DNA from 4 places in the Cupriavidus sp. MPR-AND1C genome. Region 4 is predicted to be linked to each of the others. Evidence: predicted binding sites of a transcription regulator. Region 4 holds the regulator's gene; each other region holds the start of a gene.
What was found. Region 4 encodes FNR, which switches genes on or off when oxygen is low (the NO sensors DNR and NnrR bind a similar motif). Its sites were predicted from a motif close to TTGATNNNNATCAA; they were not measured.
Positions count from the first base shown of each region.

Region 1 (5,935 bases), on a different contig from region 4:
CGCACGGCGACCGGTACACGGCGCAACGCACCGCCCGCGTCTACCGCAGGCTGCTGGCAATCTGCCGGCTGGGCAGCGGCGCCGGATTCCCCATGATTGCCGATGCGACCTTCCTCGCGCGGGCCGAGCGGCTGCGCTTCGCGTCGCTGGCCGCGCGCCGGGGAGCGGACTTTTCCATCGTCGACTGCCATGCGAGCCTGGCCACCCTGCGCGAACGGATCGTCACGCGCGCGCGCCGGGGCGGCGATCCTTCCGAGGCGGATCTCCAGGTGCTGGAGTGGCAGCGGCGCGCGCAGGAGCCATTGGGCAGCGATGAATGGCGCCATGTGGTGCGCATCGGCGAGACCGTTCTGTCCGGCTGATGGCGCTTCGTGGAAATTTCGTGGAAATTTGCCCGCTCAGGCTTCCTTGGGCGATAGCCATGCCGGGCGCTGCGCGGCGCCGCTGCGCCCGTTCGCGGCTTCCACCTGCTCGGCAAAAGCGCGCAGGGCCTGCGTGGCCGCCCCGCTGGCCACGTCGGCCTGGAGCAGCGCCAGTACCGGCGACGGTGGCTGCGTGGCCAGGCGGGCGATCTCCTCTGCCGCCCTGAAAGCGCCTTGCCGGGCCATCACGCAGATCACCGACGTCTTGCAGGCCAGCGGCATGTGGTCGCGCAGGAAGCTGCGCATGGGCGCGGCCAGGTGGCCGACCCAGATGGGCGCGACGATGACAAGCCGCTGGCAATCGTCCAGCGCCGGGCCGGCGTAGCGGTAGCCTACATGCCGCTGCAACAAGATATCCAGCACGCAGCGCGCATCGCCCAGCAAGCCGGAGCGGCTGGCCTGGTCGCCGACTTCCGCCAGCGGCCAGCCGGATTGCGCCGCCAGTTCTTCTGCGGCCTGGCGCGCCGTGCCGGTGCGCGAGTAATAAACGATCAGGATCTTTTCCATCAATGGCTCCTCAGCTCTCGATCCGGGTTATGCGCGTGCCGACCAGCGACAGGCTGATCATGATGCCGCCGTTGGTCAGCACGAAGCCCACGATATCGCCCCGCACGGTGTTGCTATCCACGCTGGCACCGATGCCCAGGCTCAGGACGGACACCGACCCGTCCACGCCCACGGTCCAGCCCTGGCTGGCACGGAAGCGTTCCAGCGCCTGCCCGGTCAGGAACACCAGCACCACGGCCTTGGATGCCATGCCCGCCTGCGCCCCGAGCGAGGCGCCAACCAGCCGGTAGTAGGCCTTGTCCCCGCCTGCGCCACGCAGCATGCCGTCGCCCTGCTGCACGCCCGCCACCGCGCCGCCGGCGAGCACGTCGGGAAAGACCAGTACACCGCTGGCCTTGTCCACCAAGGCCCGCGCGCCGGGGTTGCGCGCAGTCAGGCGCGCCAGCACGGCTTCGCAGCGTGCATCGAGCTCCTCGGCATCCAGCACGCGCTTGTCGGCGGCTGAACCCGCCCAAGCGGCCGCCGGCAGGCCTGCGGCGCAACACAGCACGGCAGCCCCGGCGAGCGCCCGGCATGCCAGGCGCCGCCGCCTGGCGGCAGCCGGCAACGTGGAGGTCATGGCGCTACCGGCGCGCCTGATGCCGGCTTTGCGCCGGCCCTCGCCTCAGTCTGTGGTGCGTGCACCAGCAGTACCGGCTGGCGGCATTGCCGGACCAGCGCTTCGGCTACGCTGCCCATCAGCAGGCGCCGCACGCCACGCCGGCCGTGCGTGCCCAGCACCAGCAGCTCCGCCCCGGTCTGCTGCGCCACCTGCTCGATGGCGTTGGCCACGTCGCCCAGCGCCAGGGCTTCATCCACCATCAGCGTCTTGCATGTCACCTGCGCAGCCGCCGCCTTGGCCTTGGCTTCGTCCAGCAAGATCTGCCCGCCTTCGAGCAGGCCGGCACGCAGGTCTGTCAGGTCGACGTAGCCGACCTCGTACCTGAGGTAGCTGTTATCGATCACATGCACCACGGTGAGTTCCGAGCGCATCGCGGCGGCCAGGCGCAGCGCCTCCTCCAGCGCTCGATCGGCGGACTCGCTGCCATCCACGGCAACCAGGATCTTGCTGTACATCTTGTACCTCCCGCTAAAAAAAGACAGGCGCCGCAGCTTGCAGCCGACGCTTCCAGTTTGTACGCCCGGGCAAGCGTGGTGTTGATGTAGATCATGGCATTCGCTGCTTTCCCGGGTACCGCGCCGTTTGCGCGCTTTGCGCGCATCGCCCAGGTGGCTTGACGTGCATCAATACGTCCCGTGCCCAGCGCTCTAAGCTGCTGATGGAAGCCGCTGGCATGCGCGCTTTCCTATCGACATTGCAACATGGCGACATCCAGCCAGGAGGCACGGACCATGTACCAGAGAATATTGCTCGCGGTGGACGGCAGCCGCTCTTCGGACCTAGCCCTGAGCCAGGCCATCACGGTGGCCAAGGCGACCGGCAGCGAGGTAAAGGTGCTCTTCGTGGCGGACGACAACGATATCTTCTTCACGGCGGGCAGCTACGACCCCCGCAAACTGATGGACGGCATCCTGGCCGCGGGACGCGATGCGCTGGCAGCGGCCGCCACGCGCCTGGCGGATGCCGGCATCCCGCATTCGACGCTGATCCTCGAGAAGCCCGTTTCCCCCGGGCAGATCTCCACCACGATCGTGGAGCAAGCCGACCACTGGAATGCGGACCTGATCGTGATCGGCACGCACGGCCGCCGCGGCTTCCGGCGCCTGGTCATGGGCAGTGTGTCCGAAGGCGTGGTGCACAAGAGCAACAAGCCGGTGCTGATGGTGCGCAGCGAGATCGAGGAATGAGGGCGCCCCGCGAGCAACGGCTGCGACAGGTGCGACAGGCTGAACGACGGGCTCCATGCCGACGGGCGGGCTGATGCGAGGCGCTTGCCGGATCCGACGCAACGGCGTGGCCGCGCCCCGGGTCCTCGCCGGCCTGCTGGCTGCGTGGGCCTTGAGTTGCCATGGCATCGCGCTGGCCGCGCCCTCCGCGCCCTCTGCGCTCTGGTTTTCGCAGGGTCATCCCAATGCCCTGGCCTGGCAGGCCGCCGGCATCCTGGACGGCGCCACGGCCGACGGGCTGGAACCCCGCGACTATGATGCCGACGGCCTGCGCCGCGCGCTGGGCCAGGCTGCGGATGGGCCGCCGCTGGCACCCGAAGCCGCCGCCTCGCTTGACGAGAGGCTGACAGCGGCGATGCAGCGCTATCTCGCCGACCTGCACGGCGGCCGGGTCGATCCCGGCACGATCCACGAGAAATTTGCCCCGGCGCCGGACCGGCAGTTCGATTCGTCGCGCCTGCTGCGCGCAGCCATCGCCGGACAGGACCTGCCCGAGGCGGTCCGGCAGGCGGCGCCGTCGTTCCCGCTCTACGCAAGCCTGCGCGCGGCGCTTTCACGTTACCGCGCGCTGGCCGGCCACCCGGCCTGGCAGGCACCGCTGCCGCCGCTGCCCGGCAGGAAGCTGGTGCCCGGGCAGGCCTACGCCGGGCTGCCGGTGCTGGCACAGCGCCTGATCGCGCTCGGCGACTTGCCCGCCGCCACGCCCGTCCCGCAACACTATCAGGGCGAACTGGTGGAGGGCATCAAGGCGTTCCAGGTCCGCCACGGGCTGGCACCGGATGGCGCCATCGGCGCGGGCACGTTCGCGCAACTGAATGCGCCGCTCGCCGGCCGCGTACGGCAGATCGAACTGACGCTGGAGCGCCTGCGCTGGACGCCCCTGCTGGAGGGCCCGCGCATGATCGTGGTCAACGTGCCGGAGTTCGTGTTGCGCGCCTACGAAATCCACGACGGGGCCATCCAGGTCAAGGTGGAAATGAAGGTGATCGTGGGCAAGGCGCTCGATACGCGCACGCCGCTGTTCAAGGAGGACATGCGCTTCATCGAATTCAGTCCTTACTGGAACGTGCCGCCGTCCATCGCGCGCGCGGAAACCGTGCCCCGGCTGCGCCGCGATCCCGGCTATTTCGAGCGGCAAGGCTTCGAGTTCGTCAGTGGCGACGCCAAGGTGATCACCACCTTGTCGGCCGCCAGCCTGGATGCCGTCCAGCGCGGCCAGCTGCGCATACGGCAACGCCCAGGGCCGATGAATGCGCTTGGCGACATCAAGTTCGTCTTCCCCAACAACGAGAACATCTACCTGCATCACACACCCACCCCGCAACTGTTCGCGCGGGACCGGCGCGACCTGAGCCATGGCTGCATCCGTGTCGAGGCACCGGTGGCGCTGGCTGGCTTCGTGCTGCAGGACACGCCCGGCTGGACCGAGGCGCGCATCCGCGAGGCCATGGAGAAGGGAGAATCCAGCACGCTGCGGCTGCGCCAGCCCCTGCCAGTGGTGCTTGCGTACGGCACGGCCATCGTCAAGGCCGACGCTCGCGTCTACTTCTTCCCGGATATCTATGGGCTGGACAGCGTGCTTGACGAGGCGCTACGGCAACGGTCCGCCCGCCTGCGGGCTTCCGCCTTGGCCAGCACGCAGGCAAGATAGAGCCATTGCATTGCGCCAAAGGGGAGTGCTTTCGATGACCAAACCGCCCAGCGATCCTCGCCGCCTGTTTCTGCGGCACACCGGCGGGCTTGTGCTGGCTGGCGCGCTGCTGCCGTTGCCGGCCCGGGCGGCACTGGCGGCCCTGGCGAGCTTGCCGGATGCCCGCAGCCTGTCTTTCGAGCACACCCACACCGGTGAGCGCATCGCCTTGGTCTACGCCGTCGGCGATCAGTTCGTGCCCGAGTCGCTGGCCGCGCTCAATCACTTCCTGCGCGATCACTACTCGGGCCAGGTCGGCGTGATCGATCCGCAACTGTTCGCGCTGCTTTACCGCCTGAGGCAAACGCTGTGCTGCGCGGCCCCCTTCCAGGTCATCTCCGGCTATCGCAGCCCCGCCACCAATGCGCGGCTGCGCCAGACGCGCGGTGGCGGCGTGGCCAGCCATAGCCTGCATATGGACGGCAAGGCCATCGATATCCGCCTGCCCGGCGTTGCGCTGTCCGACCTGCGCGACGCCGCGCTCTCGCTGCGCGCCGGCGGGGTGGGCTTCTATCCGCAGGAGCAGTTCGTGCATGCGGATACGGGCCGGGTGCGGGATTGGTAGGCAAGGCGCCGTGAGAGGCCATCGGCAGGTTCCGGCCAGGCTCGCGCATCCGGGTTTTCCCCATCGGCGGCCCCCCTAGCCTGGGCGACCCGGACAAGTTATGCTTTTGGCCGCATATTAGCCCGCACGGGGTGGGCTAGCGCTCAATCGACAATCCCCCTGCTCCGGGCGGGCATATCTGGACGGAAATCAGCCATGCGCACCCCTGCACGAACAACCTCTTGCCCGCGCGCATGCCGCTAAGCCGGTTGTTGTTGCCTCCAGAGCCGCCCACGCTCGCGCCCGGCATCGCGCACAGCAGTTTCAGCGTGCAAGGCGACGCCCGCCAGAGCTTGCTGGCCTGGCAGGAGCGGATGAGCCCGGTCTACGATATCCGGCCCGCCACGGCGCAAGGCGAGCAGACGTTCGAAGCCTCGCTGTCTCGCTACTCCATCGACGATCTGAGCTTCTTCGACATCCGTACCGGCCCCAATCTGGCCGAGCGCTCGTTGGGGCGCGTGTCGACAGAGAACATTCGCGACATTACCTTCAGCGTGTTCCTGGAAGGCGCGCCCGCCCAGTTCATGGGCGGCAAGCCAGGGCTGGACGCGCCGCAGCGGCCCGGCGTGCCAAGCATCCTCGCGCTGGACATGGACCAGCCGTGCACCATCCGGAGTTTTCATGGCCGCATGCTGCTGTTCTTCGTGCCGCGCGCCCTGGTGGAAATGGCCTTCCCCGATGCCGCGTCGCTGCATGGCCGCCTGGTTGAGGCCACCACACCGCTGATGCGGGTGCTGATCTCGCATCTGGTGGCACTGAACCGACAAATCGTGGGCCTGAGCAAAGAGGAAGCCGACCGGTCATTTCGCACCGCGATCGAACTGC
Region 1 covers NZ_JBXASU010000055.1:25,136-31,070, forward strand. Annotated here, with positions in the region: gene AC1RWI_RS25175 (bifunctional aminoglycoside phosphotransferase/ATP-binding protein) at 1-362, shown strand, start outside; gene AC1RWI_RS25180 (flavodoxin family protein) at 399-929, opposite strand; gene AC1RWI_RS25185 (lipid-binding SYLF domain-containing protein) at 940-1,548, opposite strand; gene AC1RWI_RS25190 (universal stress protein) at 1,545-2,045, opposite strand; gene AC1RWI_RS25195 (universal stress protein) at 2,322-2,777, shown strand; gene AC1RWI_RS25200 (L,D-transpeptidase family protein) at 2,884-4,467, shown strand; gene mepK (peptidoglycan L,D-endopeptidase MepK) at 4,502-5,071, shown strand; gene AC1RWI_RS25210 (AraC family transcriptional regulator) at 5,293-5,935, shown strand, end outside.
Region 1: the regulator FNR is predicted to act here: its motif matches at 2,204-2,217, upstream of AC1RWI_RS25195 (universal stress protein).

Region 2 (5,935 bases), on a different contig from region 4:
CAGCCAGCCGTAGCCCAGAAGCAGGCAGACCGCCATGTAGCGGCTCAGTCCGTGGCTGCGCACCGTGCGGCGCGCAATGTCGAACCGTGCCAGCCAGGCGGCAAGCAACGCCAGCGCTGCGCCATAGATGACGCCGCCGATCCTGCCCGCGCTGCCTTCCAGCGCCGAGCCGGCGGCACCCAGCACCAGCACCGCCAGGATGGCAAGCAAAGCCGCTTGCGCGCCGGGCCGGCGGCGCATCAGGCGCGTCATTTCAAGCCGCTCGGCAGCGACCGTGACAACCAGGAAAATGAAGTACCAGGCGTTGACCGAGGCCAGCCAGCGGCCTGACGCCACCCCCGCGTTGCCCGCCAGCCAGGCCAACGCGGCGACCAGCAGCAAGGCGGTATGGGCGGCCGGCTGGCGCCGCAGGACTTCCACGCTGACGCCCACGAACACCAGCGCGCCGGCCGCCATGGCCCAAGCGCCGGCGGCAGGCAATCCCGCCACCATCAGCAAAGCGCCCAGCCCCGATGCGACTGGCGCCGCAAAGGCCACGGGACGGCCGAGCGCCACCGCACGCTCGATGCCGATGACCGTGCCGAAGAAGCCGCCGGTCATCAAGGCACCGTGGAATTGCAGCGCGCGCCACGCCACGTGGTAATCGCCGGCCCATGGCAGCATCACGCCCGCGCGCATCCATCCACCGAGCATGCCCGCGAGCAATGCGCATACGGCCAGCAGCAGCACGGCCAGCCGGGGCCAGGTCTTGCGCTGGCGTCCTTGCGCGCGGCGCGCGGCCACGCTCACCATCCCATGGCGTGCTTCGCGCTGGCGCTCATGCGCTCCGGCGTCCATGCGGGCTCCCAGCCTAATTCCACATCGATCAGGTACCCCAGGGGCATCACGCCTTCCAGTTCGAGCTGCACGTCGTCCAGGATCATGTCGGCCACCGGACATGCGGCGGAAGTCATGGTCATCGAGACATGCACGGATCCGTCCGATACGGTGATGGCGTAGATCAGGCCAACGTCAAGGATGCTTAGCGCCAGTTCCGGATCCACCACGCGGCGCAGGGCATCCCTGATCGGTATGCGCCACTCCTCCGGCCCCTGGTAGTCGAACCTGCCCGTCCCGTTCGAAGTTTGTCTGGTGAGCATGCTTGCCTCCTTGCGCATTACTGTTGGTTTCCTGTCACGCGTCATCCCATCGTAGTACGGACCACGCTGGCTGCGTGGCCCCTACCCGCCAATCGATTGACATAGCGCAATGCCGACGCGTCCGTCACGCCGTGCGCAGCGTGAAACTGCTGAAGTGCGATGCCAGCCTGGCGATATCGTAGCGGCCAAGCGAGGCGCTCGCGCCGCCGCCGCGGCACGCCTGCAACGCCCAGTGCGTCACGCCAAGCGCGGCGATCCGTTGCGCCAGCGCATGCAGCTCGGCGATATCGAACAGGCCGGCGTGCCAGGTGGTGCGGCATTCGCCCGCCACGCCGCTGGCAAGCCACCGGCGCAGCGATTCCCAAGCCCTCTCCCCGCTGCCCGGCACCCGTGTAATGGCCTCATACCGATGCAGGGGTGCCTTGAGATCGAGGCCGATCCAGTCCAGCCGGGGCAGGATGGCGGCCAGGCGATCGGGGTACATGCCGGCGGTATGCAGCGCAACCTCGAACCCCCCGGCCCGCACGGCCTCGATGGCACCGGGCAGTCCCGCCTGCAGGGTTGGCTCGCCCCCGGAAAACACCACGCCGTCGAGCAGGCCCCGCCGCGCCTGCAAGAAGGCCTGCACATCCGCCCAGGCAATGGCGGGCGGCACGCCAGCATCCAGCAAGTCCTGGTTGTGGCAATAGCCGCACCGCCACGGACAGCCCTGGCAGAACAGGACGGCGGCCAGGCGGCCGGGGAAGTCGATCGTGGTCAGCGCTGTCATGCCGCCGATACGCAACGTGGCCGCGTCGCGCCGGCGCCGGGCCGCCGCCGCGCATACGTCAGGCGTCGATGGCATGGGGTTGCGAGAAGAAGCGCCGCTCGCGGTGCTCGCCCTGCTTGCCGGTGTTGAAGCTGGAGACCGGGCGGTGATAGCCCATCACGCGGGTCCAGACCTCGCAGGGTTGGCGCTCCTCGTCGCGCAGCGCGGCGCTGCAAGGTTGGAATTGCGTGGATGGCGAGGATTGAGCTTGGTGAGTCATCAGATTTACTCCGTCTTGAGAGTGGGTTGAAAAAACCGGGGCATGAAAAGAACAGCGGATCCTGGTCAGGCGGCGATCGGGTCCCGCTTGCGCGCGAGGATCTCTTCGTCGCACCGCGGGCAGAACGGATGCTCGCCGGCGAGGTAGCCGTGCGTGGGGCAGATCGAGAACGTCGGCGTCACCGTGATGTACGGCAGGCGAAAGCGCGTCAGCGCGCGCCGCACCAGTTCGCGGCAGGCCTCGCCGCTGGACAGGCGCTCGCCCATGTACAGATGCAGCACCGTGCCGCCGGTGTACCTGGACTGCAAGGCCTGCTGCCGCGCCAGCGCCTCGAAGGGGTCGTCGGTCCAGCCGACCGGCAACTGCGAGGAATTTGTGTAGTAGGGCTGTGCGGCCGTGCCGGCCTGGCGGATCTCCGGCCAGCGCTTGCGGTCTTCCCGTGCGAAGCGGTACGTTGCCCCTTCGGCGGGGGTCGCTTCGAGGTTGTAAAGATGGCCGGTTTCCTGCTGGAAGGCCACAATGCGCTCGCGCACATGTTCCAGCAAGCGCAGCGCGAAGGCATGGCCCCACTCCGACGTGATGTCGTGCCGGTCAGCGGTGAAGTTGCGGATCATCTCGTTGATGCCGTTCACGCCCAGCGTCGAGAAATGATTGCGCAAGGTGCCCAGGTAGCGCTTCGTGTAGGGGAACAGGCCCTGGTCCATCAGGTGCTGGATCAGCGTGCGCTTGTTCTCCAGGCTCTGCTTGCCCAGATCCAGCAGGCGGTCGAGCGCACGCAGCAGCGCCGCTTCATCGCCGGCATGCAGGTAGCCCAGGCGCGCGCAATTGATCGTGACCACGCCCACGCTGCCGGTCTGCTCGGCACTGCCGAACAGGCCGTTGCCGCGCTTGAGCAGCTCGCGCAGGTCGAGCTGGAGCCGGCAGCACATGGAGCGCACCATATTTGGCTCCAGCTCCGAGTTGATGAAATTCTGGAAGTACGGCAGCCCGTACCTGGCCGTCATCTCGAACAGCCGCGTGGCATTCTCCGATTCCCACGGAAAATCGCGCGTGATGTTGTAGGTCGGAATGGGAAAGGTGAACACCCTGCCCTTGGCATCGCCTGCCGTCATCACCTCGATATAGGCGCGGTTGATCAGGTCCATCTCTTCCTGCAGGTCGCCATAGGCGAACGGCATTTCCTGGCCGCCGATGACCGGCACCTGTTCGCGCAGGTCTTCGGGGCAGGTCCAGTCGAAAGTCAGGTTGGTAAAGGGCGTTTGCGTGCCCCAGCGCGACGGCACGTTCAGGTTGTAGATCAGCTCCTGGATGCACTGGCGCACCTGGCCATAGGACATGGCGTCCTTGCGCACGAATGGCGCCATATAGGTGTCGAACGACGAGAACGCTTGCGCGCCGGCCCATTCGTTCTGCAGCGTGCCGAGAAAATTGACGATCTGCCCCACGGCAGAGGACATGCGCTTGGGCGGCCCGGCTTCCACCTTGCCCGGCACGCCATTGAAGCCCTCATGCAGCAGTGTGCGCAGCGACCAGCCGGCACAGTAGCCGCTGAGCATGTCGAGATCGTGGATATGGATGTCGCCGCTGCGGTGGGCGTGGCCGATTTCCGGCGCGTAGACATGGGACAGCCAGTAATTGGCGGTGACCTTGCCCGCCACATTCAGTATCAGCCCGCCCAGCGAATAGCCCTGGTTGGCGTTGGCATTGACGCGCCAGTCCGCCTTGCTCAGGTATTCGTTGATCGCGGCTTGCACGTCGATCAGGGCCGTGCGGTCCTGGCGCGGCCCTGCGTGCTGGCTGACCTCCCCGGGCAGGCAGGCAACAACGGCTTCGGTACAGTGCTCCATCTATTCCCCCGATAACATTCACACTAAATGTGGGGATAGAGTACCGGTCAAACACTATATCTAGATTGACGGAAAGCAAGCGTATGGCATGCCGACCTGTTCTCGCTGGTATCGGCGCGGGGCGGATCGCCGCGGCCATCCGCCCCGCGCTTACCGTTGCGCCGCGCTCAGGCGCCCTTCCGGCGCGGTCTGCGCCGGTGCCTTGGCGGCGAGGCCCAGTACCACTTGCAGCGCCATCGAGAGCGCGCCGACGATAAACACCACGTCGCCGAAGGTGCGCACCCAGCGCAGCGTCTGCAGGATGGGCTGCTGCATGAAGGCCTCGCTGCGCGCATACCACAGCCCCTGGCTGACGCTGGCGTGGAACTGGATGATGCCGATGGGCAGCAGGCTGGTGCCGATCATGAGTACCAGGCCGGCGTTGAGGCCCCAGAACGCTGTCTTCGCCAAGCCCTGGTTCAGTACGTAGCCGGGCCGCACATAGCGCAGCACCAGCAGCGTGAAGCCCAGCGCCAGGAAGCCATAGACCCCGAACAGCGCCGCGTGGGCATGCACCGCCGTGGTATTCAGGCCCTGCACGTAGTACAGCGAAATCGGCGGGTTGATCATGAAGCCGAATACACCGGCGCCCAGCATGTTCCAGAACGCCACGGCGACGAAGCACATCAGCGGCCACTTCAGGTTGGCCATCCACGGTGCCCGGTCCTTCAGGCGCCAGTTTTCCCAGGCTTCATGGCCCAGCACGATCAGCGGCACCACTTCGAGCGCGCTGAAGCTGGCGCCCACCGCCATCACCGGCGTCGTGGTGCCGGCAAAGTAGAGATGGTGGAACGTGCCAGGCAGGCCGCCCAGCATGAACAGCGACGCCGACGCCAGGCTGGCCGCCGTGGCCATCGGCCGCGACACCAGGCCGAGGGTGGAGAAGATAAAGGCCAGCGCCGTGGTGGCGAACACTTCAAAGAAGCCCTCGACCCACAGGTGCACGACCCACCAGCGCCAGTATTCCATCACCGACAGGTTGGTGCGCTCGCCGTAAAACAGGCCGGCCCCGTAGAACAGGCCGATAGCCACCACCGAGGATGTCAGCAAGGCCAGCAGGTTCTTGTCGCCGCCCGGCGTGCGCAGTGCCGGCGCGATGGCGCGCAGCATCAACACCAGCCAGAACAGGATGCCGGCGAACTTGCCGATCTGCCACAGGCGGCCCAGGTCGACGTACTCGTAGCCCTGATGCCCCAGCCAGAAGTTAAGGTTCTCGGGCATAAGCTGCGCGATCGCCAGGTAGTTGCCTGTGAACGATCCCACCACGACCACCACCAAGGCCCAGAACAGCACGTCCACGCCAAGCTTCTGGTACTTCGGGTCCTTTGCGCCGTTGATGAGCGGTGCCAGGAACAGGCCGGCAGCCAGAAAGCCGGTAGCGATCCAGAACAGCGCGCTCTGGATGTGCCAGGTGCGCAGCAGCGTGTATGGGAACCACTTCGACAGCTCAATGCCGTAGAAACGCTGCCCTTCCACCGTGTAGTGAGCCGTCAGGCCGCCGATCAGCACCTGGAACACAAACAGCGCCACCACCAGGAACAGGTACTTGCCCAGGGCGCGTTGCGACGGCGTGAGCGCGAACGCCGTAAGCGGGTCGCGCGCGGCCACGGCGGGCGGTGCCTCTTCGTGTCCGCGCAGGAATGACCAGGCCCATACCAGGAAGCCAACACCCGCAAGCAGCACTACCACGCTGGCGATGGACCAGATGATGTTCTCGCTGGTGGGCTGGTTGCCGATCAGCGGCTCGTGCGGCCAGTTATTGGTGTAGGTGGCAGTGAGGCCGGGGCGTTCGGTGGCGGCGGCCCATGCGGTCCAGAAGAAGAAGTGCGTCAGCTTCACGCGGCGTTCGGCGCTGGGCAACGTGTTCTCCTTCATGGCGAAG
Region 2 covers NZ_JBXASU010000018.1:4,469-10,403, reverse strand. Annotated here, with positions in the region: gene AC1RWI_RS12625 (DUF8744 domain-containing protein) at 1-837, opposite strand, end outside; gene AC1RWI_RS12620 (metal-sulfur cluster assembly factor) at 786-1,139, opposite strand; gene AC1RWI_RS12615 (anaerobic ribonucleoside-triphosphate reductase activating protein) at 1,264-1,983, opposite strand; gene nrdD (anaerobic ribonucleoside-triphosphate reductase) at 1,967-2,167, opposite strand; gene AC1RWI_RS12605 (ribonucleoside triphosphate reductase) at 2,233-4,014, opposite strand; gene AC1RWI_RS12600 (nitric-oxide reductase large subunit) at 4,165-5,935, opposite strand, start outside.
Region 2: the regulator FNR is predicted to act here: its motif matches at 4,080-4,093, upstream of AC1RWI_RS12605 (ribonucleoside triphosphate reductase).

Region 3 (5,935 bases), on a different contig from region 4:
TGTTGGTGGCACCAAGGTTCGTTGACCATCTCTACGCGACCTTGTATCGGGAGGACGGGCCGGCCACGATACTGAGTCGCTTTGATGAGACCGAGCTTGCAGCCCTGAGGATGTCGCAGGTCGCGTATTTGCAGTCTTGGCTGGAACCCGGGCTGAGTGAGTCCGAACACCAGGCCAGGGCCCGGCAATGCGGAGAGCTGCTGGCCATGTTGGCGGTGGAATGCGGCTGGGTTGTCCGGGCCATGCGCGAGTACGCTAGCGCCCTGACAGCGCAGGTGCGGGGATTGCACCTGGACCGCAATACCTGCGATGCGCTCAGGCACGTGGTAACCGAGCGCGCCAATGCTGAAATCCACTTCAGCTTACTGGGCGCGAACGTGCTACAGCAAGAGCGGCAACTGCTTATGGGAAAGTTGTTGCAGAGGCTTTCCCATGTTGCCAATTACGGAGACCGGGTGCAGGCCGCGCTGGACGGGCTGATGGACCTGAATGGCTTGCGGGCCGCCGCCATCGCCCATCCCGATCCAGAAGGAACCTTCATCTTCGAAAGGATGGCGGGCGACTTCGAGTCCTATCTGGAACGAATGCTGGCAGCGGATGTCGTGCCGCGCGTGCAAGACAGGCCCTCGGTACTCTCTCAGGGCCCGATAGGGCGCTGCTGGCGCACTGGCGCGGTTGCCACGGTGGCCTCCTACGCCACAGAACCACTGGCGGCGCAGTGGAAGGAGGCAGCGCGTTCCTCCGGCTTCGGTTCTGGCGCGTCAATCCCGCTACGGGACGTCGAGGGGCGCATGCTGGGCGTGCTGACGATCTACGGCAGTTATCCTGGCATGTTCGAGACCACGGAAATGCAGACATTTCTCGAACTGACGGTGGGCGTGCTGCTCAGCCAGGCGATTGGCCTGCAGCGGCAGCTAGCCAGCGCAGGGGCTCATCTGCAGGCGAGACAGGTCAGCTACCTGCGCCAGCGCGTCTATGCGGGCGAGGTGACATTCCACGGCCAGCCGATTGTCGACCTGCACTCCCGCAGACCGGTTGCGATCGAGTTCCTTGCACGGCTACACGATCAGCGTGGCAAGACGATCGGGCCGGGCACCTTTCTGCCTTGTTACGGGCGTGACGACCTGATCCGATTGTTCAAGCTCGGGCTCGACTACGCCCTGACCCAGGCGCGCCGATGGGATGACGACGGCCTGTCGGTTGATGTGTCCGTCAACCTGCCCCCCGAATTGCTGATCGAGCCCGCCGGCGCTGACTGGGTGGCCGACGCGCTGCAGCGGCACCGGTTCGATCCGGCGCGACTGAAGTTGGAGCTGCTGGAAGACAGGCCGTACGGAGACAAGGAGCGTCACGATGCTGGCGTGCACGCGCTGGCAGCGCTCGGTGTAGGGCTGGCGATGGATGATCTCGGCTCTGGCTATAGCAGCCTGCTACGATTGAGCTCGTTGCCATTCCATACCGTCAAGATCGACCAGGGCCTTGTACGCGACGCGGGCCGAAATCCGGACAAAATCATTGGCTTTATCGGCTCGCTGATCAACCTGGGCAAAAGCCTTGATCTGACTGTCGTCGTCGAGGGCCTGGAAACAATGGATCTGGTTGAAGCGGCTGCAATTCTTGGGGCCGACGCAGGCCAGGGATATGCACTGGCAAGGCCGATGCCTGTGGACGGTGTCGCAGCCTGGGCCAGGTCATTCACAATGGATATCGATCCTGTGTCCCCCCGCAGCCGTCTTGGGTTGCTGGCATCGCGATGGCGCTGCGAACACACGGCAGCACAGCATGTCGCCGCGCAAGTATTGGGCACATGCGGACGGCGGACGAGCGTCTGCAATTCGTGGCCCGGCAGCCGTTGAAATGTCTGCCGGAGCGCGAAGGCGAACGGCGGGAGATGGCCCTTAACGGAGGGGCGGTGTGCCGGTTGGCTATGATCGTTCACGACCCATCTCCGACACTCGCCAATCCAACCACGAATGTCAGGTTGAATAAACTAAACGGCCATTGAGCTGATGGTCGCGCCCACGGGTACATCGATTGAAGAACGTCGACAGCGGGTCGATCCGTCGTGCCGGGCTGACCGTGACGTCAACCCAGCCAGTGCCGTTGGCGTTGGCGTTGGGATCGGAGTGGACTCGCACTTTGTCGACGGTGACAAAGACATGATCAATGCCGCAGGCGGGCGCGTCGGTCATCGACACGCTCAGGGTGCCGGTATTGCTATTGCTACTGCTGCCGCTGCTCGACGATCCGTCGCCACCACCGCCACCACCGCCACAGGCGGCAAGAGCCAGCGCGCTACTCAATGCGAGCAGCCGCAGTGGAGCAATTGTTTATCTTGTCGAGGCTGTAAGCCAACGCAGCCCCAACTATGGCCGAAGTCGACCTGAGGGCCCTGGTTAAGCAGGTGGTGGCCGAAACTGGCACCGAAGGCGATTAGCAAGAATCAGAGTCTCGAGTTCGAAGCCACCGAATCCTGCAACCCTCCCGGCAGCGAGGCGCTGCTGGCCGTCCTGGCTCGCAACCTGGTCGACAACGCGCTGAGATACAGTCCCCGATTTGCGCGGGTGAGAGTGGGCGTGCAGCAGCACGGTGGGCGAGTTGTCTGCATTGTCGAAGATAGCGGTCCAGGGCTGGCTGACGCCGATTCCCGCAGACTCGGAGAGCGATTCTTCCGGGTTCCCGGTAGCAGCGAGAGCGGCAGCGGGCTCGGCTGGTCAATCGTACGACGCATTGCAGCATTTCACCAGTTGGAGATCGAGGTCAGTCAGTCGGTGGAGTTGGGCGGGCTCGCTGTTCGCGTCAGCGGCCCGGGCGGGCACAAAGCCGTTTGAGAACGCCCGCTGGTCACCCGCAGGCTTTCACGTTGGCTTCGTCTGGGCGTGGCTTCAGTTGCTTAAGATCGGACCGTTGCCTAAATTTATTTCAATTTCCGTAGCTACTTCTAGAATGAGTGGTGGGCTAGGCTGCCGGGATTCGCAAGAGACCTGGCCGGTGTAGCGGCGCGGTCCGAATTTCGGATCGCGATGTGGCCACAATGGTATCTATGGATTCGACGCCTTCTGTCGACATAAAGGCCGGGGGAGATCATGGGCAGCGTCTAACAACCAGGGGGCAGCGATCAAGCCTTTGCAGCAGTTCATCCGGTCGGGGCGAATCGCGGAAGCCGGGCCACGGCAGGCTCATGGCGTCGAAGATCGACCTGCGTCAAGGGCGGGTCCACTGCTGGATGTAGCTAAACTAGTAATCATGGGGCCATTCAGGATGTAGTGCGAAGGCGCTGAATTTTCTATTGGCGCAATTAACGCGCGGCAAGGAATGGAAATCGAAGAACGGACATCGGCAATTGAGGGCGGAAATGCAAAATATCGTGTTGGCTACGGACGGTTCCTCCTACAGTGATGCTGCGGCGCAATGCCTGGCTGACAGACGGCTATTCAAGGACGGCTTCTCCGTCCATGTCGTGCACTGCCTGCCAGACCTTTCGGGCGAGGTGAAGTCCTTTATCAGCAAGAAGGACATTGACGCCTGGCACACGGAAGAAAGCGCCAAGGTCATGCAATCCGTGGCCGCAATCCTGCGTGGCGCAGGGGTGCCGTTTGAAGAGCACAGCTTGGTCGGATTCGCGCCGGAGCGCATTGTGGACTATGCCAGATCCATCAAGGCTGAGGCGATCCTCATGGGCGCCCATGGCCGGGGCGCGTTCCTGGAAGCGATTGTCGGCTCCGTGGCAGGACGTGTGATTGCGCATGCGGAATGCCCGGTTGTACTGGTAAAGGTGCCATCCAAGACAGAATGAGCATGTTTCTCCGGCGGGGCATACGCCCGCGGAGTGGAGAACAGGATGAAGGCCCTTGCCACAAAATCCGCTGGAAGCGATGTGGCGAACGGGCGGGAGGCAGCCCTGTTTCGGCTCCGGCATGTCGGCAAGAGCTATCGCATGGGCGAAATTGAGATTCACGCCCTGGCGGGCGTCGACCTCGATCTGTTCGGCCGCGAGTTCGTGGTGTTGCTCGGCGCGTCGGGCAGCGGAAAATCGACGCTGCTGAATATCCTTGGCGGCCTGGACCGCCCGAGCACCGGCACCGTCGTCTATCGCGATCACGACCTGACCCAGGCCGATGACGAGGGCCTGACCCGCTATCGCCGCGAACATGTCGGCTTCGTCTTCCAGTTCTACAATCTGATCCCCAGCCTGACCGCGCTCGAAAACGTCGCGCTCGTCACGGAAATCGCCATACAACCGATGGATCCGCTGCAAGCACTGGAGATGGTCGGGCTGGCGCCCCGCAAGAATCATTTCCCGGCGCAGCTATCGGGCGGTGAACAGCAGCGCGTGGCGATTGCGCGCGCGATCGCCAAACGGCCTGACATCCTGCTATGCGATGAGCCAACTGGCGCGCTCGATTACAAGACCGGCAAGCTGGTACTGGAAGTGCTTGAACTCGTAAACCGCGAGTTAGGTGCCATTACCGTCGTGATCACGCATAACGCCGCCATTTCGGCCATGGCCGACCGCGTGATCCATATCAGCAGCGGCGCCATCACGGGCATCGAGCGCAATGCGGCACGCGCCAGACCATCGGAACTGTCATGGTGACCGCTTTATGGAAGATGCTGGGGCGCGATCTCTGGCGGCTGCGCGGGCAGGTGATCGCAGCCGCGCTGGTGGTTGCCTGCGGCATCGCTGTCCTGGTGGGGATGTACGGCGCCTGGCAGTCGCTGGCGATCGCCCAAGACCGTTATTACACAGGTCACCGCTTTGCCGATGTGTTCGCGAACGTAAAGCGCGCGCCGCTCGGGATGGTAGACGAGATACGTGCCTTGCCAGGGGTTCGCGGTGTCGAAACGCGAATTGTGCGTGACGTGACTGCCGATGTGCCGGGTTTCAGCGAGCCCGCCACCTTGCGGCTGGTCTCACTTCCCGCCAGCGGCGTACCGGTGGTGAATGCCCTGTTCCTGCTGCGCGGCCATTTCCCGAACCCGGCCAGGGAAGACGAAGTGGTGGCCAGTGCCGTCTTTGCCGCCGCCAACGGCCTGGAGGTCGGTTCCCGCATCACCGCCATACTCAATGGCCGCTCCCGCAATCTGGCTATCGTCGGGATCGGGATGTCCCCTGAGTATGTCTACGAAGTCGGGCAGGGCATGGTCTTCCCGGACAACCGCCGCTTTGGTGTGGTGTGGGTGGGACGCGAGGCAGTTGCGTCCGCTTTTGGCATGGAAGGCGCATTCAATGATATCGCGCTGACGCTCGATGCCGGTGTCACCGCGCGCCAGCTCATCGATCCGCTCGACCGCCTCCTGGCGCGCTATGGCAGCCTGGGCGCCTATGGCAGGGAAGACCAGCTATCCAATCGTTTTTTGTCCGATGAACTGGCAGAGATCGGTATCACCGCCACTTATGTGCCCGTGCTGTTTCTTGCCGTGTCGTCGTTCCTGCTGTACACGCTGCTTAGCCGGCTCGTCACGATGCAGCGTGCCGAGATCGGGCTGCTCAAGGCGTTTGGCTACGGCGGCCGCACGGTTGCCTTTCAGTACCTGCGCTTCGGGCTCGCCACCGTGTCGATTGGTGTTGCAGCCGGGATACCGGCGGGCCTCTACTTCGAGACCTTAATGGTTGACCTATATCGCCAGTATTTTCACTTTCCCAACCTGCAGGCGACCATAAGCCCGCGCGCGCTGATCGTCGCGGTGCTGGCCAGCGTGGCCGCGGCCATCGTCGGGGCTGGTGCCGCGGTGCTGCGCGCCGCCAGGCTGCCCCCCGCCGAGGCCATGCGGCCGGAGCTGCCTGCGGGCTTTCGAGCGAGCCTTCTGGACCGTGCCGGCGTGCTCCGCGCAATGCCAATTCAGTTGCGGCTGATCGTCAGGAACCTGGCTCGCCGGCCCGGCAAGGCCATGCTGTCAACGACCGGGATTGCCCTGGCGGTCGGGCTCATGG
Region 3 covers NZ_JBXASU010000045.1:19,907-25,841, reverse strand. Annotated here, with positions in the region: gene AC1RWI_RS22620 (EAL domain-containing protein) at 1-1,856, shown strand, start outside; gene AC1RWI_RS22615 (DUF4382 domain-containing protein) at 1,977-2,303, opposite strand; gene AC1RWI_RS22610 (ATP-binding protein) at 2,418-2,831, shown strand; gene AC1RWI_RS22605 (universal stress protein) at 3,356-3,796, shown strand; gene AC1RWI_RS22600 (ABC transporter ATP-binding protein) at 3,842-4,597, shown strand; gene AC1RWI_RS22595 (ABC transporter permease) at 4,591-5,935, shown strand, end outside.
Region 3: the regulator FNR is predicted to act here: its motif matches at 3,195-3,208, upstream of AC1RWI_RS22605 (universal stress protein).

Region 4 (5,935 bases):
GCTTACCCGCGCGGGCTGATTCGCTATACCTCTGAGAACGCCATGCGCAGCGCGCTCTCCGAGACCGTGGCGCGCAAGCGCCTGGTGCGGCCGCGCACGGTGATCTACTCGTTGATCTGGCTGGCGCTGGTCGCCGGCTTCATGGTCTCGCTGGCCATGCGCACGCCGCTCAAGGTCGATATCATCCGCGACCGCGGCGCGCTGGGGCGGGAAGTGGAAGGGCGCTGGATCGAAAACGTGTACCGGCTGCAGCTGATCAACACGACAGAGGCGCCGATGCGCGTCGCCGTCAGCGCGGGCAGCGATGAGCTCAAGGGCCTGGTCGTGGAATATGACCACGCTGCGGGCAACCTGGAGCCCACGTCCAATCGCCTGATTCCCGTGCGGGTGCGCGTGCCGATCGAGTCCGCGGCGCAGGGCACGCACAAGATCGAGGTCACAGTGACCGCGGTGCCCGACGAGGGCGCGGGGAGTCATGGCGCGGAGATTCGACAGAGCACCAGCTTTATCGTGCCGCGCAATCTATGAGGCGGCTGAGACGCTGGATGCACCAATCCGCACGCAACATACGCGATCTAGATCTAGAGGAGGCCAGATGACGCAGCAAAGCAATCCCTGGTGGAAGGAGCCATGGCCGTGGCTGCTGATGAGTGGGCCATTCGTGGCCATGGTGGCCTGCGGGGTCACGATCTGGCTGGCCATGACCCATCCGGATCCGCCCATTGAGGAGGGGGTGGCTCGCCACGGCCTGGTGGTCGAGAAGGCGGGCAGCGGGGCACGCCAGGCAGCGCCGGTCGCGGCGCAAGCGAGGTGATCATGAGACTACGCTGGCTGATGTGGGTGCTGTGGCCCGCTTTCCTGGTCGCCGGGCTGACGACCGCGCTGGTATTCTCCATGGTCGATCCCGGCGACCTGCGCTTCTTCGGCCAGCCGGTCGAGGCATCGCGGGAGGCGGTCTACACCGTGGGCTTCCTGATCGCGTGGGTGCTGTGCTCGCTGTCGAGCGGCTTGACGCTGTACACCATGCCCACGCGGCTGGCGGACACGGACGAGCTGGAGTGAATGCGATGCGCGCCTTGCCGGTTCAGGCCAGCAGGCGCGGTATCGCGGCGAGCCGCCGCGGGCGAGGGTGGCCCGCGACGAGCACGTCAGCAGGACTTGTTGACGATCTGCTTGATCCCCGCCATGTCGACCAGCTTGACGTGGCGCTGGCGAATCTGGATCAGGCCGGCTTCCGCAAAGCGCGAGAACAGGCGGCTGACGGTTTCGAGCTTGAGTCCCAGGTAGCTGCCGATTTCCTCGCGGCTCATGCGCAGCACAAACTCGGAGGCCGAATAGCCGCGCGCGGACAAGCGCTCGGACAGGTTGATCAGGAAAGCGGCAAGCCGCTCCTCGGCACGCATCGATCCGAGCGTGATCAACATGACCTGGTCCTGCGAGATCTCCTTGCTCATCAGGCGCATGAACTGATGCTGCAGGGAAGGCAGGACGTTGGACAGCGTCTGGAGATCGCCAAAGCGCACCATGCAGACTTCGGTATCCTCCAGTGCGGTGGCGTCCGAAGCGTGCTGCATCTCGCCAAGGCCGTCGAGGCCGACGACTTCGCCGGGAAGGTGGAAGCCCGTGATCTGCGAGCGGCCGTCTTCCATTGTCAGGTGGGTCTTGAGCGTGCCGAAGCGGATCGCGTAGACGGCGGTGAGAGGATCTCCGAGGCGGTACAGGGTTTCGCCCTTGCGTACGCGCACCCGGTCCTGGACCAGCGTATCCATCTTTTCGAGGTCCTGCTGCGACATGCCGACGGGCAGGCAGAGCTGGCCGAGCGAGCAAGTGGAGCAGCGGGGCGACATCTCGGTAATGGGAATGGTGGTGAGCAATTGGGGCCTGTCGGTTTAGCGCAGTCAATCAAGCGCGATGTGGCAGGCGCATTGAGTTGAGAGCTTGACGTTGAGAGTCGTCGATTGGAAGCGCTATCCACATCGGCCTGGCGCGCGGGTCTTGCGGCAGTGCGCTATCTGTGCAGCGCGGCTTGCCGTGCCCGTCGTCATGTTGCGCGAGCGCACTGGTGTGCGCGGGCGCCAAGCTTCATGTTGATAGCGCCTCTTGGAACTGCGGGGGCGCGTTCGCCGCATTTTACCGCGTCGGACGTTGCGATTGTGTGATTGGGAGGAGAAGTTGACCATAGGCGTGCTTATCAGCGTATTTACCCTGGCTTTGCTGGGCGGCGTGCACTGCGCCGCCATGTGCGGCGGGATCGCGCTGGCGGCGGAGCAGGGCGGCGTTGCGCGCGTGCCCGCCACGGTGCTCCGGCGTCCCGGCCATTGGTTGCTGGAACTGCTTGTCATGCATGCCGGGCGGCTGAGCATGTATGCGGTGCTGGGGGCCTTGCTGGGCGCCCTTGGCGCTGGTGTCTGGAAGGCACAGTACCTGCCGCTGCAGCGTTGGCTGTTCGGGATCGGCAGCGTGATGTTGGTGCTGTCGGGCTTGTGGATGTTGCGCGGGCGCACCATGGGTACGGGTTGGCTGGAGCGGCTCGCCGCCCGTGGCGCGGGCGGTTTGCTGCGCGGCCTTGGCGCCGTCGGGGCGCGCTTGCCGGCTGTGGCCCGGGCGCAGGGGCAGGGCCGGTTGCTGCGGCGCTACGGCATGGGGCTAGCCTGGGGGCTGGTCCCGTGCGGCATGGTGTACGGCGCCCTTGCCATGGCGTTGCTGGCCGGCAATGCGCCGTCGGGCGCGCTGGTGATGGCCGTGTTTGGCCTTGGCACCCTGCCAAACCTGCTGGTGATCTCGGGCCTGTCCGGCTATCTCAGGCAACTTTCGCGGCGCCCGGCGTTGCGGGCTGGCGCTGGCCTTGCGGTGGTGGCCTTTGGCTTGGCCGGGGTGGCGCGTGCACTGCTTTTGCCAGAGACGCTTGCCGCGCATGGATTCTGCCTTGTCTTCTGAAGCGCCGTTTCGTGGTGTATTTGTCACTTCTGCGCTGAGCTAGCTGCGCGAATCGGTTGCAGGTTTGCCAGGGAATGCCATACAATCGCAAGAACAGCGATATCGCGCAGCGTGTTTCATCGTGGCATCGTCAGGTAGCATCCGCTGCATCAGGGATGCATGCCAGGAACACCCAGGCAGGCATCAGCGCCAGGGACCGTTCCCCATCCGCCGTCCGGTTAAAAAGATTCGGTTCAAAAGACCAGTCACGGCAGGGCGGGGTGAAATAGGTCAGCAGGCCCAATATCCGTATTTTCTTGCAACCGGTGCGTTCGACGATAAACGCCGTGCCGGACAGGTCCGCCACATCAGGGGGAAGGCGCGACGCAAGGGCTCCGTCGACCGGCAGATAAAGCCGGTGGCCGGGCGATCTCCTGCCGGTCAGGTCCGGCACCCGATGCAATAAAAGAAGGCGCACGGCTGGCATGCATCGAGCATGCGGTTGGCTGCGCGGCCAGATGGCGGTGGCAATCCCTACCGCTGAACCCGCAATCTCCAGTGCGCCCGGGATCAACCGGGGCGCAGGTGCAAAGACAGGCTGCACGCAATCAACATGAATACCCAAGAGGCGAAGATCGTCCTCGAGACCGCGCTGATCTGCGCGCAGGAACCCTTGCGCGTCAATGACTTGCGCCGGCTGTTTGCCGACGACGTCGGTGCCGACACCATTCGCGTGCTGCTGGAAGAGCTGCGCCGCGACTGGGAGCAACGCGGCGTGGAACTCGTGGCACTGGCCAGTGGCTGGCGTTTCCAGAGCCGCCCTGTCATGCGTGAGTACCTGGATCGGCTGAATCCTGAAAAGCCGCCCAAGTACTCCCGCGCCGTGATGGAGACGCTGGCGATCATTGCCTACCGGCAACCCGTCACACGGGGCGATATCGAGGAAATCCGCGGTGTCGCGGTCAGCACCGAAGTCGTGAAGAAGCTCGAGGATCGCAGCTGGATCGAGGTGATCGGCCACCGTGACGTGCCCGGACGGCCTGCGCTCTATGCCACCACCAAGAATTTCCTTGATGACCTTGGCCTGCGCACGCTCGATGAATTGCCGCCGCTGGAAGACATCCAGGCCCAGGCGCAGGTCGCGCTGCTGAATCAGGAGCCGATTGATTTCGAGGCGCTGGGCACGGTGCCGGCGGATAGCGACGAAGAGGCATTCGCGGAACCTGGCCATGATCAGGCTAGCGCTGCCGCGCTGGTTGTGGCGGATGCCGGAGAGGGGGAGCCGATCCCTTCCGGCGTGGTTGCCCTCGATGGTCTTGCGGCCGGCGCCACAGACGGCATCGCCGATTTGGTGGATGCGTTTGAAAGGAAGGAGGCCTTGGCGCAAGTAGAGGTCGGGTTTACACCCACCACCGAAGCCGTGGTGAACGTGCCGGCGACGCCCGGGCCAGGCAGTGAGCCGGCGAGCGAGCCGGTGGCCGGCGAGTCCCCCGGTGCGCAATCCGGCGGCACAGCCGAGGAGCAAGCCGTCGAAGACGGTGAAACAAATGAGCAAACGGACACGCCCGCCAACGGTTACCACGTACAAGTGGCCTCCGGCGAGCAGGCGTCCGAAGTCCCGGGGGCGTCCACGACGAATCCGGCGCACCCCAGCGAGCACGACGAGCACGACCAGCGCGTGTCCAACTGAACACCATGCAACATCCGAATGTGAATACCTTGTCCGATTCTGATCAAGACGTCCGCCAGGCGGATACGCCGGCCGGTGATGCCGGCAATGGCACCGATGGCGCGCCGCGCCGCAAGGGCCTGCGCCGTGGCTTGCGCAATCTGGTGGCCACGCGCCGCCAGGCCGCGCAGGACCGCGATGGCGACCGTGCCGCGGACGGCGGGGCGGCAATCCCTGCGGGCAGCCCCGATGCGGGCGCCGCGCAAGACGCGCGTGGCGACAGCGCAAGGAAGGGACGCACGCGTGGCAAGCGCAAGCCCGCAGAAGGCGAGTCAGCGCAGGCCGGCGAGCAGCAGGGCGAGCGCCCGGCGCCGCGAGGCCGCCGCAACTTCGGCGGTGACGCTGCCGAAGGCGTAAGCGAAGCCGTGGGCGAGCGCCAGCGCGATGGCGCTCGCGCCAACCCGAACGGGAATGGCGCCCGCAAGCGCAAGCCGCAGCAAGGCCAGCAGCCGCAAGGCGCGGCCCGCCGCGGTAGCGCCGAAGGGCAGCAAGGCGGCCCGCGTCAGCAAGGCAAGGGCAACAAGGGCAGGGGCGGCATGCAGCGCCCGGGCGCTGGTGTGCCTGAGAAGGCGCCTGCCGCCGCTGCTGCGAGCGGTGAGGACCTGTTCCGCTTTGTCATTTCCGGTCAGTATGACCAGGAAGAGTCGAGCGGTCCGCAGGCCCGGGTCAAGCCGGTGCGCGAGCTGTCCGCAGACGACGATGCGCCCAAGCTGCACAAGGTGCTCGCTGAAGGTGGACTGGGCTCGCGCCGGGAAATGGAAGAGTTGATCCTTCAGGGCCGGGTTTCGGTCAATGGCCTGCCTGCCCACATCGGCCAGCGTATCCTGCCGGCCGACCAGGTCCGGGTCAACGGCAAGCTGATCCATCGCCGTGTGTCGTCCAAGCCGCCGCGCGTGCTGCTGTATCACAAGCCGTCTGGCGAGATCGTCAGCCAGTCGGATCCGGAAGGCCGCCCGACCGTGTTCGACAGCCTGCCGCGCATCAAGGCAGGGAAGTGGGTGGCCGTGGGCCGCCTCGACTTCAACACCGAGGGCTTGCTGATCTTTACCTCCTCCGGCGACATCGCCAACAAGTTCATGCATCCGCGCTACGGCGTGGAGCGCGAATATGCGGTGCGCACACTGGGCGAGCTGGCCGAGGCCGATCGCCAGCGCCTGCTGCATGGCATCAAGCTCGAGGATGGCGAGGCTAATTTTCTGCGCATCGCGGACGGTGGTGGCGAAGGCATCAACCACTGGTACCACGTGGCGCTGACCGAAGGCCGCAACCGCGAAGTGCGCCGCATGTTCG
Region 4 covers NZ_JBXASU010000066.1:20,506-26,440, reverse strand. Annotated here, with positions in the region: gene ccoG (cytochrome c oxidase accessory protein CcoG) at 1-528, shown strand, start outside; gene AC1RWI_RS27565 (hypothetical protein) at 596-814, shown strand; gene AC1RWI_RS27560 (hypothetical protein) at 817-1,062, shown strand; gene fnr (fumarate/nitrate reduction transcriptional regulator Fnr) at 1,149-1,874, opposite strand; gene AC1RWI_RS27550 (sulfite exporter TauE/SafE family protein) at 2,173-2,937, shown strand; gene AC1RWI_RS27545 (hypothetical protein) at 3,068-3,403, opposite strand; gene scpB (SMC-Scp complex subunit ScpB) at 3,530-4,606, shown strand; gene rluB (23S rRNA pseudouridine(2605) synthase RluB) at 4,612-5,935, shown strand, end outside.